DNA from 3 places in the Patulibacter brassicae genome. Region 3 is predicted to be linked to each of the others. Evidence: riboswitches for the same ligand, from Rfam matches in the RefSeq annotation. Region 3 holds a riboswitch; each other region holds the start of a gene.
What was found. Region 3 has a riboswitch for cyclic di-AMP ahead of SK069_RS16190 (hypothetical protein). Riboswitches for the same ligand answer to the same signal wherever they lie in the genome.
Positions count from the first base shown of each region.

Region 1: linked by a shared signal. The riboswitch ahead of SK069_RS05275 (peptidoglycan DD-metalloendopeptidase family protein) and the one ahead of SK069_RS16190 (hypothetical protein) in region 3 are both predicted to bind cyclic di-AMP.
Region 2: linked by a shared signal. The riboswitch ahead of SK069_RS01390 (septal ring lytic transglycosylase RlpA family protein) and the one ahead of SK069_RS16190 (hypothetical protein) in region 3 are both predicted to bind cyclic di-AMP.

Region 1 is NZ_JAXAVX010000002.1:56,790-63,393, forward strand. Features, by position in the region: gene SK069_RS05265 (glycoside hydrolase family 26 protein) at 1-1,297, shown strand, start outside; gene SK069_RS05270 (glycoside hydrolase 5 family protein) at 1,475-2,608, shown strand; cyclic di-AMP (ydaO/yuaA leader) riboswitch at 2,712-2,865, shown strand; gene SK069_RS05275 (peptidoglycan DD-metalloendopeptidase family protein) at 2,873-5,290, shown strand; gene SK069_RS05280 (DUF4352 domain-containing protein) at 5,388-6,038, opposite strand; gene SK069_RS05285 (helix-turn-helix domain-containing protein) at 6,259-6,486, shown strand.
Region 2 is NZ_JAXAVX010000001.1:283,893-290,496, forward strand. Features, by position in the region: gene dinB (DNA polymerase IV) at 1-1,058, opposite strand, end outside; gene SK069_RS01390 (septal ring lytic transglycosylase RlpA family protein) at 1,127-1,891, opposite strand; cyclic di-AMP (ydaO/yuaA leader) riboswitch at 1,900-2,097, opposite strand; gene SK069_RS01395 (RNA polymerase sigma factor) at 2,280-2,840, shown strand; gene SK069_RS01400 (hypothetical protein) at 2,837-3,217, shown strand; gene SK069_RS01405 (PaaI family thioesterase) at 3,226-3,630, opposite strand; gene SK069_RS01410 (hypothetical protein) at 3,704-4,747, shown strand; gene SK069_RS01415 (SRPBCC family protein) at 4,809-5,255, opposite strand; gene SK069_RS01420 (adenine phosphoribosyltransferase) at 5,270-5,797, opposite strand; gene ftsR (transcriptional regulator FtsR) at 5,794-6,570, opposite strand; gene SK069_RS01430 (FHA domain-containing protein) at 6,579-6,604, opposite strand, start outside.
Region 3 is NZ_JAXAVX010000011.1:28,870-35,473, reverse strand. Features, by position in the region: gene SK069_RS16210 (hypothetical protein) at 1-370, shown strand, start outside; gene SK069_RS16205 (glutamine synthetase family protein) at 446-1,783, opposite strand; gene SK069_RS16200 (winged helix-turn-helix transcriptional regulator) at 1,849-2,223, opposite strand; gene SK069_RS16195 (carboxymuconolactone decarboxylase family protein) at 2,282-2,833, opposite strand; gene SK069_RS16190 (hypothetical protein) at 3,214-3,810, opposite strand; cyclic di-AMP (ydaO/yuaA leader) riboswitch at 3,818-3,966, opposite strand; gene SK069_RS16185 (DNA polymerase III subunit alpha) at 4,236-6,604, opposite strand, start outside.

The sequences.
Region 1 (6,604 bases), on a different contig from region 3:
CGTCGACCGCGTCGGCCTGTCGGGGTTCAACGGCGGACGGCAGATCCGGTTCCAGCAGTGGCGGCCCTTCGCGGAGATCTTCGGTCCCGCGCTGCGGCAGCTGCGGGAGATCGCCCCCGGCAAGCCGGTCGAGCTGAGCGAGATCGGCGTGGCGGAGGCCGGCGGGGACAAGGCCGCCTGGCTCGGGCAGATGTTCGACGGCCTGCGGCGGCACCCCGAGATCGACGCGCTCGTGTGGTTCGACCTCGACAAGCGGTCCGACTGGCGGGTCGCCACGTCCCCGGCCGCCCGCCGGGCGTTCGCCCGCGGCGTGCGCTCCCCGCGGTTCGGGCAGCGGGTGCGGCGCTTCGCGGTCCCGGGCGGCGTGGGGACGACGAAGCCGTCGCCGTCCCCGGACCGCTCGGTCGCGCCGGGGATCATCGAGCAGGTCGACGCGCTCGGCGGGCGCCGCGTGGGCGTCGTCCGGACGCTCGCCCGACGCTACGCGCTCGTCGAGGTCGTCGACGGCCGCTTCGCGCCGCTGGACCCGGCGACGTCGACCTGCCCGCCGCTGCCCGACCTGGGGCGCGACGGCGACGCCGGCGTCGCGGTCGTCTACCGCCGGTGCGGCGCGGACGGACGCGCCCGGCTCATGCGCCGAGCGCTGCGCCCCGGCGCGTCGGCGGTGCCGATCTCGTCGCTCCCCGGTCGTCCCTGCGGCGCTGATGGGTGGGCGGTCTGGCGTCGGACGGTCGTCGTCCTGCGCCACGGCCCGGCCGCCCGCTGCGGGGCCAGCGGCCTCTACGCGGTCCGCGACGGCCGCGCGCGGCAGCGGATCGGCATGGGCGCCGTGCAGGGCGGCGCGGTCGACCTCAGCGGCCGCTGGATCGCCTGGGTCCAGTACCGCCCGACGCCGTCGGGCTCGGTCACCCAGCTGCACGTCACCCGGCGCGACGGCCGCCCCGGCTTCGTGCTGCTCCGGCGCGACAACACCTCCCGCCGGGTCTTCGGGATCCCCGAGGTCGAGCTCGACGGTGCCCACGCCTACGTGCGATGGACGCAGACCGGCGACCGGGGTGCGGAGGGCATCCAGCGGATCCCGCTCCGGGCCGGCGCGGCGTGCTCGGAGGACCGCGACTTCGCCGCGGCGACCGAGTACGGGACGACGGTCGACCTCACCGGCCTCGCCGTCGCCGACGGGCGCATCGAGTACTCGCTGTCGCGGGACCGCGCGCCGACGCTCTTCCGCCGGTCCGCGCCCCGGTTCGTGCCGGCCGCCCCGGGGCGCTACGGCGCCCGGGGCCTCGGCTGCGGCTGATCGGCGAGGGCCGGTTGACTAGCATGGGAGGTCCCCCGACCGCGACGGCGCGCGAGCTGCCGCCGTCCGGTGCCGGGCCGCGTCGCGCGAGCGGCGGCCCGCATCCCCCGACCCGTGCCCCTCGGCCAGAGATCCCGCCGTTCGTGGTCCGTTCGTCGATCTCGCGACGAACACCGCATGCTGCGCGCGTTCGCCGCCGACGTCACGCTCATGAGCCGGTGGAAGCTCCTCGTGCTGCTCGTCGCCGTCGCGGCGACCATCGTCGTGGCGACGCGGACGAGCCCCGTGGCTGAGGCCGGTCCCCACCGGGCCGCGACCATCCGCTTCGGGATCTACCCGGGTGGCGACGCGGGCGCCGTCGACGGGGTCGCTCGCGCGCCGGAGGTCGACGAGGGGCAGCGGCTGGCGATGATCCGCCGCCTGCGTGCCGGGCGGCGATCGTTCGTCCTGCACGAGTACGCGGCCTACCACGACGCCGGCTCGATCGAGGGCGCCCGCATCCACCTCGAGCGGGTGCTCGCCGACGCCGCGGCCACCGGCAGCCAGGCGGAGATCGTCCTGCGGTACCAGCCGACGGCCCGCGACCCCGCGGTCGACCTGCCCGGGTACGAGCGGTTCGTCCGCGCGGTCGTGCGCGAGTTCGGCGGCCGCAGCGGGCTCGTCGGCGTGCAGATCACGAACGAGGCGAACGTGCCGGGTGCGCCGGACGCCGCGGACGGCGACTTCCCCGGGGTGCGCGACGCCCTCGTGCGCGGCGTGAACGCCGCGGCGGAGGAGCGCGCGGCGCTCGGTCGCCGCGGCCTGGCGATCGGCTTCAACGTCGCCCGGGACGCGCGGACGCCGGACTTCTGGCCGCAGCTCGCCCGGACGGGCGGGAGCGGGTTCGCCCGCAACGTCGACTACGTCGGGCTCGACATCTACCCGGGCACGTGGCCGACCCAGGTCAAGCGCCCGCCGAGCCCGCGGGCGGTGCGCACGACCGTTCATGGGGCCCTGCGCAAGCTGCGGCGCGACATGGTGCGCGCGGGCCTCGGGCGCCGGGTGGCGGTCCACCTGTCGGAGGCCGGCTACCCGACCGGCCCCGGTCGCAGCGAGGCGGTGCAGGCGAAGGTCATGAAGGCGGTCACGGACGCGGCGGTCCAGGCGCGCACGCGCTACGGGGTCTCGGACTTCCGCTGGTTCGACCTGCGGGACGCGGACTCCAGCAGCACCGACTTCCAGCACCAGTACGGCGTCCTGCGCGACGACCTCGTGCCGAAGCCGGCCTTCGCCGTCCTGCAGCGCGCGATCCGGCTGCACGGGGGTCGCTGAGCCGGCGAGGACCTGGCGCGCCGGCGCTGGTCGCCTTAGGCCGCGGTGAAGATTCGCTCAAGTGCCGCAAGGCCGCTTGCAGCTGCGCTACGGTCCTCCGCGGACCGAGAACCGGCCGAGCCGCGCGTTCGACGCGCGGGCGGGGGAACCACTCGCGGCCTTCCGGGGCCGCACGGGGCGAATCGCCGCAAGGCGTAGCGCGACTCCTGAAGCGCGAGCCCGTCAGCTCACCTCGTAGGCCCGACGCAGGAGGACACGTTCGGCATGACCGGGCAGCAGCAGCGCGATCTCGCGCGGGCGGACCACTGGCGCACCTCACGGGAGCGATCCCGCCAGCGCCGCGACCGACAGGCCGCGAGCACCCCACGTGCGCACGCGGGGGAGACGACGGGCCCGCGCCGCCGGCGCGCCGGCTGGCGGCCCGAGCGCGATCCCGCGCTCGCCGAGGCGCTGGCGACCGCGACCGACGTCGCCGAGCCGACGGCCGGCTCGGCCGCGCTGGACCTCACCACCGACGAGCTCGCCGCCGCGCTCGACGCGGTCGGCGCGCCGGATGCGCCCGGCCGTCGTGACCTCGCGGACCCGAGCGTCTGGCAGCGCTCGCTGTCCTGGGCCCGCGACCGGCGGGTCACCGTCCCGCTGCAGCGCGTGCGCGAGCGCCGTCGCCGCAAGGCCGCGCTGGCGATGAGCCTCGCGATGGTCGGCTCGACGGCCGGCCCGGCGGTCGGTGCGGCCACGGCCTCGTCGACGTCGGGCGACACGACCTCGGCGACCGACGACGCCGGCCGCACGACGATCGGCAGCCTGACCTCCGCCGTGAGCGACGACGGGCGCAGCCGCCCGGTCCTGCTCGTCGGCTCCACCGGCGACGAGGTCCGCGACGTGCAGCAGCGGCTCGGCCTGCAGGCCGACGGCCACTTCGGCGCGACGACCGAGTCGGCCGTGAAGCGCTTCCAGCAGCAGCGCCAGCTCAACGCGGACGGCGTCGTCGGGCCGCAGACCTGGACGGCGCTGCTCAGCACGCAGCGCGCGTCCGTCCGCAGCAGCGCCGCGCCGGCGACGGCCCTGAAGGTCGTCTCGGCGGTCCGCACCGCCGACGGCGGGCAGAGCGTCGTCCTGCAGCGCCAGACCGGCGGGCACGCGAAGGCCACCGGCGACGGCGGTCCCGTCCGCACGGCCGAGCGCGCGGACGCCGCACCGGCGTCCTCGAGCGCGAAGGGCAAGGGCGGCTCGGCGTCGAGCGGCTCGGGCTCGGGCTCCGCCGGCGCGAGCGCGGCGGTGGGTGGCGCGGAGGGCAGCCCGGCCGCGCCGCCGACGACGAACGACGACTCCGGCACGGCGACCACGCCGAGCACCGCCGACGAGGGCGGGACCGCGAGCGGGTCGAGCACCGTGAAGCCGGTCAACGGGACGGTCTCGTCGAACTTCGGGCCGCGCGGCGGACGGCAGCACGCCGGCATGGACATCGCGGCGGCCATCGGGACCCCGATCAAGTCGTACATGGCCGGCACGGTGTCGTTCTCCGGGTCCCAGGACGGCTACGGGAACATGGTCTGCGTCGACCACGGCGCGGGCCTGGAGTCCTGCTACGCCCACATGTCGAAGAACGCGGTCGCGAAGGGCTCGAAGGTCCAGGCGGGCGACGTCGTCGGCTACGTCGGCATGACGGGCCGCACGACCGGTCCCCACCTGCACTTCGAGGTCCGCAAGAACGGGACCGCCGTCGACCCGGCTCCGTACTACCGCACCGCCGGCACGGCGAAGGCGAGCGCCCGGACCGCGACGGCCGAGGGCGGCGCCGCGGCGACGGCGACGCAGGCCTCCGCCACGGCGTCGTCGGCGTCGCTGCAGAAGGCGTCGCTGGCCACCACCGGCGGCGTCCAGCTCGAGCGCTCCGCCGCGGATCCGGCGACGGTCGACGCGGCCCAGCAGCAGGCGCTGCTGGCGGCGCAGGCCGGCGTCGACCCGGCGCAGGCCGCGGCGGCGGTCGCGGCTGCGGACGCCGTGGCCGAGGCGACCGCGGACCCGGCGGCGACGCCGACCGAGGCCGGCGCCGCGACGGCCGACGCGGCCGCTCCCGCGGGCGAGGCACCGGTCGACGGCACCGCCGAGGCGGACGACGCGTCGACGGCGACCGTCGACGCGACGGCGACGGTCGACGCCCCGTCCGGGGCCGAGGATGCTGCCGGCGCCACGGATGCGACCGCGGCGCCGGAGGCGGCGACCGCGGAGTCGCCCGCGACGCCGGAGCCCGCGGCCGAGACGGCTGCGCCGGAGCCTGCTGCGACGCCGGACCCCGCGGCCGAGACGCCGGCGCCGGAGCCCGCGGCGGAGTCGGCTGCGCCGGAGTCGGGTGCGGCGCCAGAGCCTGCTGCGGCGCCGGAGCCCGCGGCGGAGACGTCCGCGCCCGAGCCTGCTGCGACGCCGGAGCCCGCGGCGGAGACGTCCGCGCCGGAGCCTGCTGCGACGCCGGAGCTCGCGGCGGAGACGTCCGCGCCGGAGCCCGCGACGGAGACGGCTGCGCCGGAGCCGGCCACGGCCGCGCCCGAGGCCGCCGTCGAGGCGTCGGCGTCCGGGCCGACCGCCGCCCCCGAGCCGGCGGCGACGCCGGCGCCCGCGGCCGACGCCGCGACCCCGTCGTCCGACGCCGCCGCGCCGCAGGCGGCGGCCGTCGCGGGTTGAGCCCCGTCCCGACCCGACCGGCCGCCTCGCGCGGTCGGTCGCGCCGGTTCCGCGCCCGCCGGCCCTCGGCGGGCGCGTCGGCGGGCGCGGCCGGGCGTCAGTCCAGCGACGGCAGGGTGATGTACCCGTGCCCGTCGCCGAAGCCGAGCTCGTTGAACCGCAGCGCCGGCTTCTTGCGCAGCACCGACCGCGGGACGTCGTAGACCACGGTGCCGGTCGTCGTCGCGTCCGGGCCGATGTCCTTGAGGAAGAACGGCTCCTCGCGCGCGCCGACCGCGGCGATCGTGCCCTCGCTGTCGGGGTCGTACGTGTTGCCGTCGACCTCGAGCTGGAAGACGCGGTCGGTGAGCGTCGCCGACTCGTCCTTGTCGGAGCGGACCCGGATCTTCGCGATGACGAACACGCCGTCGGCGCGCTCGCCGAGGCCGTACTCCTGGTCGCCGAGCGTCTCGGCGGTCCGCACGCCGACGAGGCGGTAGTACAGCGCGTCGACGCGGACCTGACCGTCGGGGCCCACCCGCGGCGTGCAGTCGCTCGTGGCGCTCGTGCCGCAGCCGGCGTCGTCCTTGTCCTTCCCGTCGCCGTCCTCGGCCTTCCCGCTCCCGGAGGCGTCCTCGCGAGTCTCGCTCGTCGTCGCCTTGTCGGCGTCGCCGGACGACGAGGGCTCGTCGTCGCCGCCACCGGCGACGGCGCCGATGATGACGAGCACGACGAACGCGCCCAGCACCCACTTCAGCCACTTACGCACGGTCGGCTCCTCGGCGTCGGGCGGTCGTGCGTGATGGGGCCGTCGGGGGTCCCTCGGGGCGCGGGCGCAGCGGCGCCGTCGCGGTTCTGCGAAGCATCTCGTCCTCTCTGGTGTGGCGCGTTCGCGCGGTACGACGCCGAGATGATCACACGATCAGACTGCGCGAGCAACACGCTCAGGCTGTAGAGAGGACACGGAGGGGGTGCGAAGGTCGGCCGCCGTGCCGGACCCGCAGCCCCCACTCGTCGCACTGGGCGACGCGCTGCGTCAGGTTCGGCTCGACCGGCGTCTCAGCCAGGAGCAGCTGAGCCTCGAGACCGGCGTCCACCGGAACTACATCGGGGGCGTCGAGCGGGGCGAGCGCAGTCCGAGCGTCGCGACGCTCCTGCGCCTGGCGACGGCCCTGCGGATCGAGCTCTCCGAGCTCTTCCGCCGCGCGGGCCTCTGAGCCCGGAACGCCGGATCCTCCGCGGCGAGCGCCACCGAGCACCGATGATCCGGGCCGCGTCGGGCGCGTCGTCGCGCGCAGCAGCGCAAGAACGACGGAACCCCCGTCGGCACGGGGG
Region 2 (6,604 bases), on a different contig from region 3:
CGCACGCCGAGCAGGCGCACCGGCGCCGGCGGCCCGTACTCGCGCAGCAGCCCGACCGCGAGCTCCGCGACGAGCTCGCCGTCGTCGATCGAGCGCGGCAGGGTCCGCGACCGGGTGACGGTCGTGAAGTCGGCGAGCCGGACCTTGATCCCGACGGTCCGCCCGCGCCGGCCCTGGGCGTCGAGCGCCTCGGCGAGCTTCAGCGAGAGGCGCCGCAGCTCCCGCTCGAGGTCGTCGGGATCGTCGAGGTCGATCGAGAAGGTCGTCTCGCGGCTCTCGGACACCGGCTCGCGGACCGGCTCGACGGGATCGTCGTCGTCGAAGCGACAGCGGCGGTGCAGCCACGGCCCGGTCCGTGGCCCGAACCACTCGGCGAGCTGGGCGACGTCGACGCCGGCGAGCTGCCGGATCGTGCGGATGCCGCGCTCCTCCAGGCCGGTCGCCGTGCGCGGCCCGATGCCGGGCAGCAGCCCGGGCGGCTCGTCGGCCCAGCGCCGCCAGGCGGCCCGGCGGTCCAGCACGACGAACCCGCGCGGCTTCTCTGCGTCGGAGGCGAGCTTCGCGACGAGCTTGCTCGGGCCGATGCCGACGGAGACGTCGAGCGCCGTCTCCCGCTTGATCCGCGCCACGAGCCGCCGCAGTGCGGCGCGAGGCGCGAGCATGCCCGTCAGCTCCAGGTAGGCCTCGTCGAGGCTCATCTGCTGGACGACGTCGATCTCGTCCCGCACGATCGACATCACGGCCTGCGACGCCTCGCGATAGGCGTCGAGGTCCGGCGGGACGAGGATCGCCTCCGGGCACCGCCGGCGGGCGACCGAGAGCGGCATCGCCGAGCCGACGCCGTGGCGGCGGGCCTCGTAGGTCGCCGTGGTGACGACCGACCGGGGCCCGTCGTGCGCGACGATCACCGCCCGGCCGCGCAGCTCGGGGCGGCGCAGCAGCTCGACGGCGGCGAAGAACGCGTCGCAGTCGAGGTGCCCGACGCAGCGAACCGGATCGGCGGCCGGCGCGGCGTCGGTCGCGCGGCCGTCGTCCTGGCGCTGGCGGGCGGGAGCCACCCGTCCAGGGTAGCCCGCCGCGCGGCGGCGGGGCGAACGTCCGTTCGCCCCGTCCCTCGCGGGTGGTCCTAGCGGTCGACCAGCACCGTGCCGGTGCTGCCGAAGCCGAGGCGGCCCTTCGTCGCCGCGGTGAGGTCGAACTCGCGTCCCGCGACGTACGGGCCGCGATCGATGACGCGGGCCTGCACGGTGCGGCCGCCGTGCTTGAACGTCAGCCGGGTGCCGCAGGGCAGCGTCTTGTGCGCGACGCCGATCGTCCCGGGGCTCAGGCGCCCGCCGCAGGCCAGGGCGCCGCCGTACAGGCCGGGGCCGTAGTACGAGGCGTACGTCGCCCGGAAGCCGTGCACGCGCTCGACGCGACGGCTGATCGCGCGGGCGTGGGTCGTCCCCGCCACGCGGATCCGCGTGGCCAGGTCGCCGGTCCGACGCACGGTCGTCGCCAGCCGGAACCGCCCGGAGGACGACGTGCGCGCCCGGTCGGCCTCGCGCCAGCGGCCCGCGCGGCGGACCTCGAGCCGCACGAGCGTGCTGCGCGGGACGGCGGTCACGCGACCGCGGTACCGCGCGCGGCCGCCGACGCGGACGTCCCCGCGCTCGCTCGTCACGCGCAGCCGCGGGCGGCGCGGCTTCGCGGTCGCCGCCGGGGCGGCGGCGGGCGTCGCGGCGGCACCGGCGCCACCGGACGCGGGAGCCTCGACGCCCGGCTGGGACGTCTCGGCACCGGTCGACTCGGCCGCGATCGCGGGCGCGGCCGTCGCGGCGAGGGTCACCACGAGCCCCATGGTCAGGGCGACGCGCGGTGACATGACGCTTCCGTCATGGGTCACGGACATGGCAGGACCTCTTCTGGTCGTGACGCCTACGAGGTGAGCTGACGGGCTCGCACCCGGCGACACGGACCGGTCGGTCGTGTCGACGGGCGCTACGGACGCAGCAGCGTCCGATTCGCCCCGGCTCCGCCCGAGAGGGATCGGGCAGGGAACAAGTGGGTCCCCCGCTCGGCGCGCACCGATGCGCGCCGACTCGGCGTCGGTGAACGGTCGGATCACCGTACGCGGCCGTTCCCGGCGCGAACGTGCGTTCGCGCACAGAGCGGTCGGGCGCCGGATCCGTGGCGCCGTGCCAGGCCCGGTCGACACACTGGCGCATTGGCGTTGACCTGGCGTCCCGCTACCCTTCGTCGGTGGTGCGGGCGCCCGAGCCCGCGACCGCACTCCGGCCATGGACCTCCGCGACCCCCAGAGCTTCGCCCGCGCGTACGCCGAGCACGCGCCCGGTGCCGCCCAGGCCGCGGGAGCGATCCTCGGTCCCGCCGGGCGGCGCGCCGAGGTCGAGGACGTCGTGCACGACGTGTTCCTCCGCCTCTGGCACCACCCGGAGGGCTTCGACCCGACCCGCGGCCCGCTCGGCGCCTACGTCCGCCTCCTCGCCCGCTCGCGGGCGCTCGACCTCGCCCGCCGGCAGCAGGTGGCCGCGCGCGCCGAGGACCGGCTGCGTCCGGCGGCGGCCGCCGCCGAGCCCGCCGTCGCGTCCCAGGCCGAGCGCCGGGCGACCGAGCGCGCGCTCATCCGCGCGCTCGCGACGCTCCCCCAGCCCCAGCGGGAGGCGATCTGGCTCGCCTACTGGGGCGATCTCACGACGAGCGAGATCGCCTCGCGCGCGGGGGTGCCCCAGGGAACGGTCAAGGGCCGGATCCGCCTCGGCCTCCTCCGGCTGCGGACCGAGCTGGAGACCTCGGACGTCGCGGCGGGCTTCCTCGCCGCCCTGTCGCAGCTGCTGTGAGCGCGCCGCGGCGGCGGAGCACGGCCCCGACGCTCCTGGCGCTGAGCGCCGCCGTCGCCATCCTCCTGGCGGTGGTCGTCGTGCGCCTGGCCGGCGGGGACGACCCGCGCACCGGGTCGCCCGTCGCCGCGCCGGTCGCCGACGGGGTCGTCGTCGAGGTGCCCGACGCGCGGGGCCGGCGGCTGATCGAGGCCTACGCCCGGCGGATCGGCGCCGAGGACCGGCCCGCCGTCCGCGCGCTCGGCCAGGCCGTCGTCGTGCGCGTGCGGCCCCGACGGGCGGACGTGCTCGTGCGGGCCGGCGGACGCGCGGCGCGCTTCTCGCGGGCCGACGACCCGCGCCTGCAGGCGTTCGTCGCGCGGGCCCTCGGCGGCTGAGGGTCGGCTCAGCCGGCGAGCGCCCGGACGGCGATCACCATCCGCGTCGTCGCCGCCAGCCGACCCGCGTCGTCGGTCATCCGGACGTCCCAGACCCAGGTCGTGCGCCCCCGGTGCAGCCGGTCGGCCCGCGCGTGGACGGTGCCCTCGAGGATCGGCCGCAGGAAGTTCGTCGCGTTCGAGAGCCCCTGGGCCACGAACCCGTCCGGCATCACCGCGGCGGCGGTGGCCATCGAGGTCACCGACTCGGCGATCGCCGCGTAGACGCCGCCGTGCACGAGGCCCATCGGCTGGCGGACGCCGTCGACCACCGGGACGCTCGCCTCGATCCACCCGTCGCCCTGATCGTGGACACGAAGTCCGATCAGGCCGTCCAGGGTGCGCTCGTGCGGGATCGTCGTCGGCAGCTCCATGCCTCGATCCTACGAGGGCGCGCCCGGGCGACCATTACGCGTTCGCAACGCGACGACCGCTAGATTCCGCGCGATGCCGCGCGTGGAGAGCTTGCATCCGGACCAGCAGGCGGTGCTGCAGCTCGTGCTGCGGCGCGGCATGGCGTACGAGGAGCTGGCGGGGGCCCTGGGCATGACGCCCGAGCTCGTCCGCGAGCGCGCCCTCGACGCCGTCGACGGCCTCGCCCCGGACGACGTCGACGGCCTCGAGATCGAGGACCGCGATCGGATCGCCGACTACCTGCTCGGCCAGTCCAGCGCGAGCGAGCGCCAGGCGGTGCGGGAGCTCCTGGAGTCCGCGGCGCCCGCCCGGACGTGGGCCCGCCTCGTCAGCAACGAGCTCCGGCCGCTGGCCGGCGACCGGCTGCCGGTCGTGCCCGGCGACGGCGAGGACGTCCGCGAGGCGTTCGCGGCCCTCGACGCCAAGACCGTCGCGCAGGGCAAGGAGCGCCGCCGCCGCGGCGCCGGCTCGATCCTCCTCGCCCTCGCGGGCGCGCTCGTGCTCGTCGTGGCCGTGCTCTACGTCACCGGCGTGTTCGACGGCGACGACGACGCCAGCGACGTCGCCAGCACCCCGACGACCACGACCACCGCCGGCAGCTCGGACGCCGAGCTCCAGGCGATCGCCCAGAGCCTGCGCCAGCAGGTGAACCTCCGTCCGCCGTCCGGCGCGAAGGGCAGCGCGGCCCGCCCGAAGGGCGTCATCCAGCTCACGGCGCAGGACGGCCAGCTGCTCGCGCTCCTGCAGGGCTCCGGGTTCCGTCCCGCGACCTCGAACCGCACGTACGCCGTGTGGCTCACCGGCGGGCCGAGCAGCCGCCGCGCGATCCGCCTGGGCTGGTTCAGCAACGGCGAGACCGACCAGTCCGGCCAGGCGACCGCGAAGACGATCGACAGCAAGGGCCGGATCGCCGGCACGCTGCTGCCGCTGCAGGTCGGCAAGGACATCGCCAACCAGCGCGAGGTGCCGATCGATCCGCGCCAGTACTCGCGGATCGTCATCGCCGAGGAGACGTCGAGCACCGTCGGGCGCGCGAACCCCGGCCGGACCGTCGTCAGCGGCCCCCTCAAGCAGTAGGCGAGCCGGATTGCCGTGCCGAGCGGGGCGTCCGCCCCGCTCGTCGCGCCCCCGCGCCGGCTCAGCTCGTCGCGGCGCGCCGCAGGCCGGTGAGCAGCTCGTTCGCGTAGCGGCGGGCCGCCCGGCGGCCGAGCATGCCGGCGGTGAGGCCGCGCTGCACGAGGTCGCGCTCGACGGTGACCGTCACCAGCGAGCGCTCGCCCTCCGCCGGCTCGATCCGCAGCTCGACGGCGCTGCGCCGCATCGCCTTCGCGAACGGCGTGTCGTCGAGCTCCTGCTCCCACCGCTGCAGCTGCTCGCGTCGCGACTGGCTCACCCGCCAGTCCACGCGCACCGGCACGCCGCGCGAGCTGCGCAGCACGAGCGTGAACCGTCCGCCCTGGACGTCCTCCGCCCGCTCCGCCCGCGGCCACCACGAGACGAGCCGCCCGCCGTCGGCCACCCAGTACCAGACGGTCTCCGGCGTGGCGTCGATCGTCCCCGACGTCGTGCCGCTCGTCTCCGCCACGTCCCGTCCCTGCCTCAGTCGTAGGTCACCAGCGAGTGCACGGCGTGCGGCGCCAGGCGCGCGCGACCGCCGAGCGCCGACAGCTCGACGAGGAACGAGCAGGCGACGACCTCGCCACCGAGGTCCTCGACGAGCCGGCAGAGCGCCTCGGCGGTCCCGCCGGTGGCCAGCAGGTCGTCGTGGACGAGCACCCGGGTCCCGGGCTCCAGGAGGTCCGCGTGGACCTCGAGCTGGTCGCTGCCGTACTCCAGCGCGTACTCGACCGCGAGGGTGTCCCGCGGCAGCTTGCCGGGCTTGCGCGCCAGCAGGAACCCCGCGCCGAGCTCCAGCGCGAGCGCCGGGCCGAGGAGGAACCCGCGGGCCTCGGCCGCGATCACGCGCTGGACGCCGAGGTCGCGCGTGACGTCGGTCAGGTGGTGCACCGCGGCCGCCAGCGCGGCCGGGTCCGCGAAGACCGGCGTGATGTCGCGGAACGTCACGCCGGGCTCGGGGTGGTCCGGGATCGCGACGATCCGGGCGGCGACCTCCTCCACGTGGCTCACGCGACGAGCCGCCGCAGGTCGCGGATGAGCAGGAGGTGCTTCAACCGCGTGGTCGTGGCCGCGAGGGTCTCGAGCGCGTCGACCGCCTCGGCGCGGCGCTCGGGGTTGCGCGACCGCAGCGCCGGCCCCAGCAGCTGCTCGAGCAGGGCCGCCTCCCGGTCCGCGGAGCTGCGCAGGACGCGCAGGTGGCGCCCGCCGACCCCGTAGCGGGCGAGCTCGACCGCGGCGCGCACGACCTCGCGCTCGTCGTCGTCGAAGACGATCGCGCCGGCCTGGTCGCGACCCTGGACGATGCCGTAGTCGCGCAGCTCGCGGACGAGCTGCGGCGTGGCCCGCGTCTCCTCGCAGAGCTGCTCGAGCGTTCGCAGCCCGGCGCTCGGCGTCCGCAGCGCGACCGACGTGGTGCCCCGCTGCGCGGGCGGCTCCTCCGGCGCGTCCTCGGCGACGACGCGCGGCTCCTGCCCGCGCCCGGCGGCCAGCTCCTGCCGGATGACGCGCAGCGGCAGGAACTCGTCGCGCTGCAGGCGCAGGATCGTCCGCAGCCGCTCGACGTCGTCGCTGCCGAACAACCGGTAGCCGCCCGAGGTCCGCCGCGGATGGAGGAGCTTCTGGTCCTCGAGGTAGCGGATCTTCGAGATCGAGATCTCCGGGAACTCCCCGCCGAGCAGCTTGCAGACCTGACCGATCGTCAGTGGGCGTCCCGAGCGGGCGCTCGCCGGCGCGACGTCCTCGGCCTCGGGGGTGCCTGCCGCGGTCACGGGCTGCTGGCTCATGCGCGCCCTCAGCGGGCGAGGAAGGTCAGCTTGT
Region 3 (6,604 bases):
CGTCCGCGAGTTCGGCCCGAACGGCTCCCTCGACACCGGCAGCACGAAGGTCAAGGTCACGAACCTCGCCCTCGACCTCGCCAACCGCCCCCGCGGCGCCTACTCCAAGCGCGTCTGGCGCGTGTCGGGCCTGACGGAGACGCTCACCGGCTCCAAGACGGTCTACGCCACGTGGAAGAAGGGCAGCAAGACGGTGAAGCGCACGCGCCTGGGCCGCGCGAACGCCTGCGGCTACGTCCGCGTGAAGAAGTCCGCGATCCCGCGCAGCGGCGGCCGCAGCTTCACCCTCTACGTCCACGCCGGCTCGCGGCTGGACACCTCCAAGCCGTACCTGCGCCAGACGGTGCGGGTCATCCGGCGCTACTTCTGATCCACGCGCCGCCGCCTCGTGCGGCGGGCCGCCTCCCGGCCGGCGGCGCACCGCGCCGCCGGATCCGGGACCGGATCAGAGGACCGGGAGGTACCGGTCCAGCTCCCACCGCGTGACCTGGACGCGGTAGTCCTCCCACTCCTCGCGCTTGATCTCGACGAACCGGTCGAGGGTGTGCTCGCCGAGGGCCCGCAGCACGAGCTCGGACTCCGCCGCCAGCTCGACGGCCTCGCCGAGCGTCTCGGGCAGCTGCTCGATGCCCAGGCGCCGCCGGTCGTCCGGCGACAGGTGGTAGAGGTTGCGCTCCATCGGCTCGGGCAGCTCGTAGCCGCGCTCGATGCCGTCGAGTCCCGCGTGCAGCAGCAGCGCGAAGACGAGGTACGGGTTGCACGCCGGGTCGGGGCAGCGCAGCTCCATCCGCGTGGCCTGCTCCTTGCCGGGGTGGTAGAGCGGGACGCGCACGAGCGCCGAGCGGTTGCGGCGGGACCAGGCGACGTAGACCGGCGCCTCGTAGCCGGGCGCCAGGCGCTTGTAGCTGTTGACCCACTGGGCGAAGACGGCGGACATCTCGCGCGCGTGGCGCAGCTGCCCCGCGATGAACGCCTTGCCGACGTCCGAGAGGAAGAACCGGTCGTCCGGGTCGAAGAACGCGTTGCGCCCGTCGCGGAAGAGCGACAGGTGCGTGTGCATCCCCGAGCCGTTCTCCCCCGTCATCGGCTTGGGCATGAAGGTCGCGTGCCAGCCGTGCTGCATCGCGATCTCCTTGACCGTCAGCCGGTAGGTCATGCAGTCGTCGGCCATCTTCAGGGCGTCCGCGTAGCGGATGTCGATCTCGTGCTGCGACGGACCGCCCTCGTGGTGGCTGTACTCCACCTTCATCCCGAGCTGCTCGAGCGCCAGCGCGGTGTCGCGGCGGACGTCGGAGCCGGCGTCGAGGGCCGTGAGGTCGAAGTAGCCGCCCTCGTCGAGCGGGACGGGGTCCTTCGCGTCCTTGAAGAGGAAGTACTCCAGCTCGGGCCCGACGTTGAAGTGGTCGAACCCCATCGACTCCATCCGCTGGACGGCGCGACGCAGGATGTAGCGCGGGTCGCCCTCGTACGGCGTGCGCTCCGGCGTCTGCACGTCGCAGAACATCCGCGCGACGCCCTCCTCGGCCGGCGACCAGGGCAGGATCGCGAACGTCGACGCGTCCGGCACCGCGATCATGTCCGACTCCTCGACGGCGTTGAAGCCGGTGATCGAGGAGCCGTCGAAGCCCATCCCGCCCTCGAAGGCGTCGTCGAGCTCGGAGGCGTTGACCGAGAACGACTTGAGCTGACCGAGGATGTCGGTGAACCACATCCGCACGAAGCGGATGTCGTGCTCGGCGACCAGCCGCTTGACGTCCTCGGGAGTACGGGGGGTGTCGGCCACGGTGTCGGTGCTCCTGCGCGGTGGGTCGGGAACGGGCGCCGGAACGCCGCGCGCCACGCTGCAGGCTAGCCGAGCCGCTGCGCCGGGCCGTTCGCCGCCCGGACATCCTCACCGAGCCAGCGTTGTCCCCAGCGCTCCAGCTCGACGATCGCCGGCCCGAGCTCGTGGCCCTTGCGCGTCAGGCCGTAGTCGACCCGCACCGGAGGACCGGGCGAGACGGTGCGCTCCAGGACCCCGGCGGCCTCGAGCTCCTTCGTCCGCTGGGAGAGGACGCGGTCCGACAGCCCGGGGACCGCCGTGCGCAGCTCGCTGAAGCGCAGCGTCCCCCCGCGCAGCAGCACCGCGACGATCGCGCCGTTCCAGCGACGGCCGAGGAGCTCGACCGCCTCGTGGTAGTGCGGGCAGCAGGCGCCGTCGATGGGGTCGTCGGCGTTCGTCATGCGCGCGGGACCGCTGCCGCTCCCACGCGGATGCGCGGGAGCGGGAGGCCGGTCCGGATCACGCCGCGCGCAGCTGGCGCGACTCCTCCATCGACCCGTCGACGGGGACGTCCCCCGCGATGTTCACGAGCGCCGAGAACACCTCGACGGACGCGAAGGCGATCGCCTCGAGCAGCTGCTCCTCGGTCCAGCCGAGCTCGAGCGCCTCCTCCTGGAGGTGGGCCGGCGGCTGGCTGCGCCGCTGGAGCAGGTGGCCGATGTAGCGCAGCAGGATGTCCTGCTTCTCGTCCTCGGAGCGGAACTCGCGCGCCGCCTTGACCTCGTCGATCCCCAGGCCCGCGACGCGCGCGGTGCGCAGGTGCATCTTCAGGCCGGGCTCCGAGCGGAAGTGCTCGGCGACGGCGAGGGAGAGGCGCTCCTTCGTCGGGGCGTCGAGGCTGCCGTGACGCAGCTCGCTCGTGAACCGCGCGTAGCCCCGCAGCGCCGCCGGCGACCCGGCGAGGACCCCGACGAGGTTCGGCAGCTGGCCGGCCGAGTGCAGCGCACCCTTGAGCACCGGCAGCGACCCCTCGGGCGCCGACAGATCGTCGTGGATGGTGAAACGGCTCATCGCGTTGGGCATCGCGACCTTCCAGAGCTGGTGTGAGTGCGGGACGGCTTTATCATCACTTCAACAAGTGAAGTGACTTACCGAACGTAAGTCTAGGACCCGATCGTTCGCTTTGCAAGGGTCTCCGCAGGCCGCGCGCGGTGGACGCCGTACGGCGCCTTCGACGCAGGTCGGAGCCCCGGCCTCCCCTGGTCCGCCGGCCGGTGCGACGGGCCCGGAGCGGGCCTGAGGGTGCTCTACCCCTCCCTGCGAACGGGCACACCATCGATCGCGCGACGGATCGCGGGAGATGGCCACCCGGACGCGTCGACGCGACGGCCACGCAACGGCGCGAACGGCGGCGCGCGCCGGGTCGGCGTCGCCGGCGTGGAGCGCGCCGACTAGCGCGGCAGCGCGTGCGGGACGACGGACGCGTCCGACGTCGTCGCCGCGGCGAGGATGAGGAAGAGGCCGAGCAGCGCCGCGTAGAGCAGCAGCTTCTCGGGCCGCGCGAGCGGCGTCATCGTGCGACGCCGGGCGGGCCGGCGAGTGCCGGGCCGACGGGCCGGCAGATCGCGGTCGCGGGCGCGACGGTCGCGCTCGCGGCGCAGCCGCTCGTCCTCGCCCCCGGCCGCGAAGGGCGAGTCGTCGATCCACTGGAACTCGACGACCTCGGGGCGCCGCTGGCGCGCGCGGCGCTGCTGGGCAGCGGCGCGGGCGGCGGCGGCGCGGCGACGGCGAGCGGCGGCCGCCGACGTGGAGAAGTCGTCCTCGTAGCGACGCGGGCCGTCGCGGCGGTCCTCGCGGCGGACGACGGGCAGCCGATCGTCGTCGAGATCGAGGCGCTGACGCGGGCGCGACGACGCCTCGCGCCGGCGGTCACCGGCGGAGCGGCGCTCGTCGGCGGCACGGCGACCCGTGGAGGAACGACGACGGTCACCGCGGTTGCGGTAATCCTGTGCGTCAGCCCACCAGGGTTGGTCGCGGTCGTTCGCCATGACGTGGTCTCGTGCTCCGGCGCGCTTGCGAGGTTAGCTGTCGGACTCGCGCTGGAGTAGCGCTACGGCTGATGCCGATTCGCCCCGTGCTCGTGGGTCCCCCGCTTCCCGGACGCCGGCGGCAGGCGTGCTCCGGGAACTCAGCGTGGAGCCAGGATAGCACCGGTCTTGGACGCTGCGAGAACGCGTCGCCATCGTGCACATCTTGCACGATGTCTTGCAGGAGCAGGGATTTCTTGTGGCACGCGTGTCGATGACCGATCACGCGCGGGCGCGCGAGGCGCCCGCTCACCCCGTCGCGGCGCGCGGTGGCGACGGGCCGGAGGGCCCTGCTCGCACGCGTCGCACCCGACATGGGACGAGGATCCTGACGCCTCGACCGGCGGAACCCGCCTGCCGGCACGGGCGGGGCGGCGACGGCCGCCTCATCGGCCGCCCCTTCCGCGCCCGAAGTGCATGACGTCGGGTGCGACGCCGCGCAGCGCCCCGGGATCGGGCTCCGCCGGGTCCCCTGCCCCCGAGGGGCGGTCCCCGTCCGCGGGCGAGGCATGGCGGGTGCCGGTGCGTGGGGCGGGACCACGCCCGGGAGCGGCGGGGTCCACGGGCGCGGAGCCGGGAGCCACGGGCGCGGCCGGACCGGGTGGCGCGGGAGCGGCGGGGGCGGAGCCGGGAGCGGCCGGACCGGGTGGCGCGGGAGCGGATCCGGAGGCGGCGGGACCGAGAGCGGCGGCCCCGGGCGGGGCAGCGGCCGGACCGGATGGAGCGGATCCGGGAGCGGCCGGACCGGGAGCGCCGCCGCGCGGCGCCGTCGTGCGGCCCTCGTGCCCGCCATGCGCGGTGGGGTCCCCGGCGGCGCCGCCCGGCAGGACGACGAGCGGCGGGCCCTCGGGGCGCGCCGGGGACGAAGCGCCCGCTCCCGGGACCCGGGGGCCGCCGCCTCCACCCCCGCCGGATCGGATCGGACCCGGACGGGTCCCGCCCCCGCGGCCAGCGGCGCCATCGCCCGATCCTGCCCCGGACCACGCCACGGATCGTGGCCCGGCCGGCGCCCGCCCGCCCGCCGCGCGAGCGGCCGGCGCGCCCGCACCGCCACCGGCGACGGCGACCGCGCCGCCGGCAGCCACCTGGCGGTCCTGCTGTCGCGCCCAGTGGTCGAGCTCGACCGGGCTCATCGCGTGCAGCTGCCGCACGACGGCACCCGTCTCCTCCGTGAGCTCGTCGAGCGGACGCAGCCGCCCGACGACGACGTTGATCTGGCCGCCGCCGTCGCGGTGGCGCTCCAGCCGCCCCTCGGCGACGACCAGCGGCTCGGTTCGCACCGCGAGCCGGTCCCGCAGGTACACCGAGGGCGGGATGACGAGGTTGATCGTGCCGACCTCGTCCTCCAGGAGGAGGAAGGTGACGCCCTTCGCGCTGCCGGGGCGCTGGCGGGCGAGCACGAGCCCCGCGACCCGCACCGCGCTGTTGTGCCGAGCGTGGGGCAGGTCCGCGCTCGTGCGCACCCCGTGCCGGGCGACCTGCGCGCGCAGGAGCTCCATCGGGTGCGGCCCGCTCGTCAGGCCCGTGCCGGCGTAGTCGGCGATGAGCCGCTCCCACGCGCTGAGCTCGTCGAGGGCGCGGTGGCCCTCGCGGGAGGCGGACTGCAGCTCGAGCGCCAGCTGGGTCCCGTCGCGCACGACCTGCCCGGGCACGGCGAGGCCGAGCTGCCAGAGCGCCGCCCGTCGGCGACGCCCCTCGGGGATCGGCGTGCCGTCGGCGTCCTCCTGGGCGAGCGCATCGCATGCCCCGGCCCAGGCGAGCCGCTCCAGCGACGGGGCCGCGGCGCCGACGCGCGCGGCGAGGTCGGCGAGCGAGCGCCACGGGCCGTTGCGGTCCCGCTCGGCGACGAGCGCCTCGACCTCCTCGCGGCGGACGCCCTTGACGTAGCCCAGGCCGATCCGCACGGCGCCCGCGTCGGTGATCGTGCAGTGCGCGCGGCTCTCGCCGACGTCGGGCGGCAGCACCGCGATGCCGCGCCGCTGCGCCTCGTGGATCAGCGCGTCGGGCGGGTAGAAGCCCATCGGCTGCTCGTCGAGCAGGGCGCAGAGGAACTCGACCGGGTGGTGCACCCGCAGCCACGTCGACTGGTAGGCCAGCAGGCCGAAGGCGACGGCGTGGGCCTTGGGGAAGCCGAAGCCGGAGAAGCCGCGGACCATGCCCCAGACCTGCTCGGCGACCTCGCGGGTGACGTCGTCGTGGGTCGCCAGCGCCCCCTCGACGAACTCCCGGTGCTGGGCCTCCATCGCCTCCTCGGAGCGCTTGCGGCTCATCGCGCGGCGCAGGCCCTCGGCCTGCGCGGCGGTGAAGCCGGAGAACTCCCGGGCGATGTCGATGACCTGGTCCTGGAAGAGGATCGTCCCGAGCGTGCGCTCCAGCGGCGCGCGGAGCGACTCGTGCAGCAGCGGCGGCCGGAAGCGATGCTCCTCCGGCACGCCGCGGTCGCGGTCCTGGCGGATCCGCTGCAGCCGCGCGATGTACGGGTTCACCGCACCGCCCTGGATCGGGCCCGGCCGGACGATCGCCACCTGGATCGTCAGGTCCTCGAGCGTCCGCGGGCGGGTCCGCAGCAGCGACCCCATCTGGGCGCGGCTCTCGATCTGGAAGACCCCGGTCGTCTCGGCCTTCTGGATCGCGGCGAACGTCTCCCCGTCGTCGAGCGGGACGCGCGCGAGGTCGAGCGTCTCCCCCCGGCGGGTCGAGACGAGCTCGACGCACCGCTCGACGCAGGAGAGCATCCCGAGGCCGAGCAGGTCGA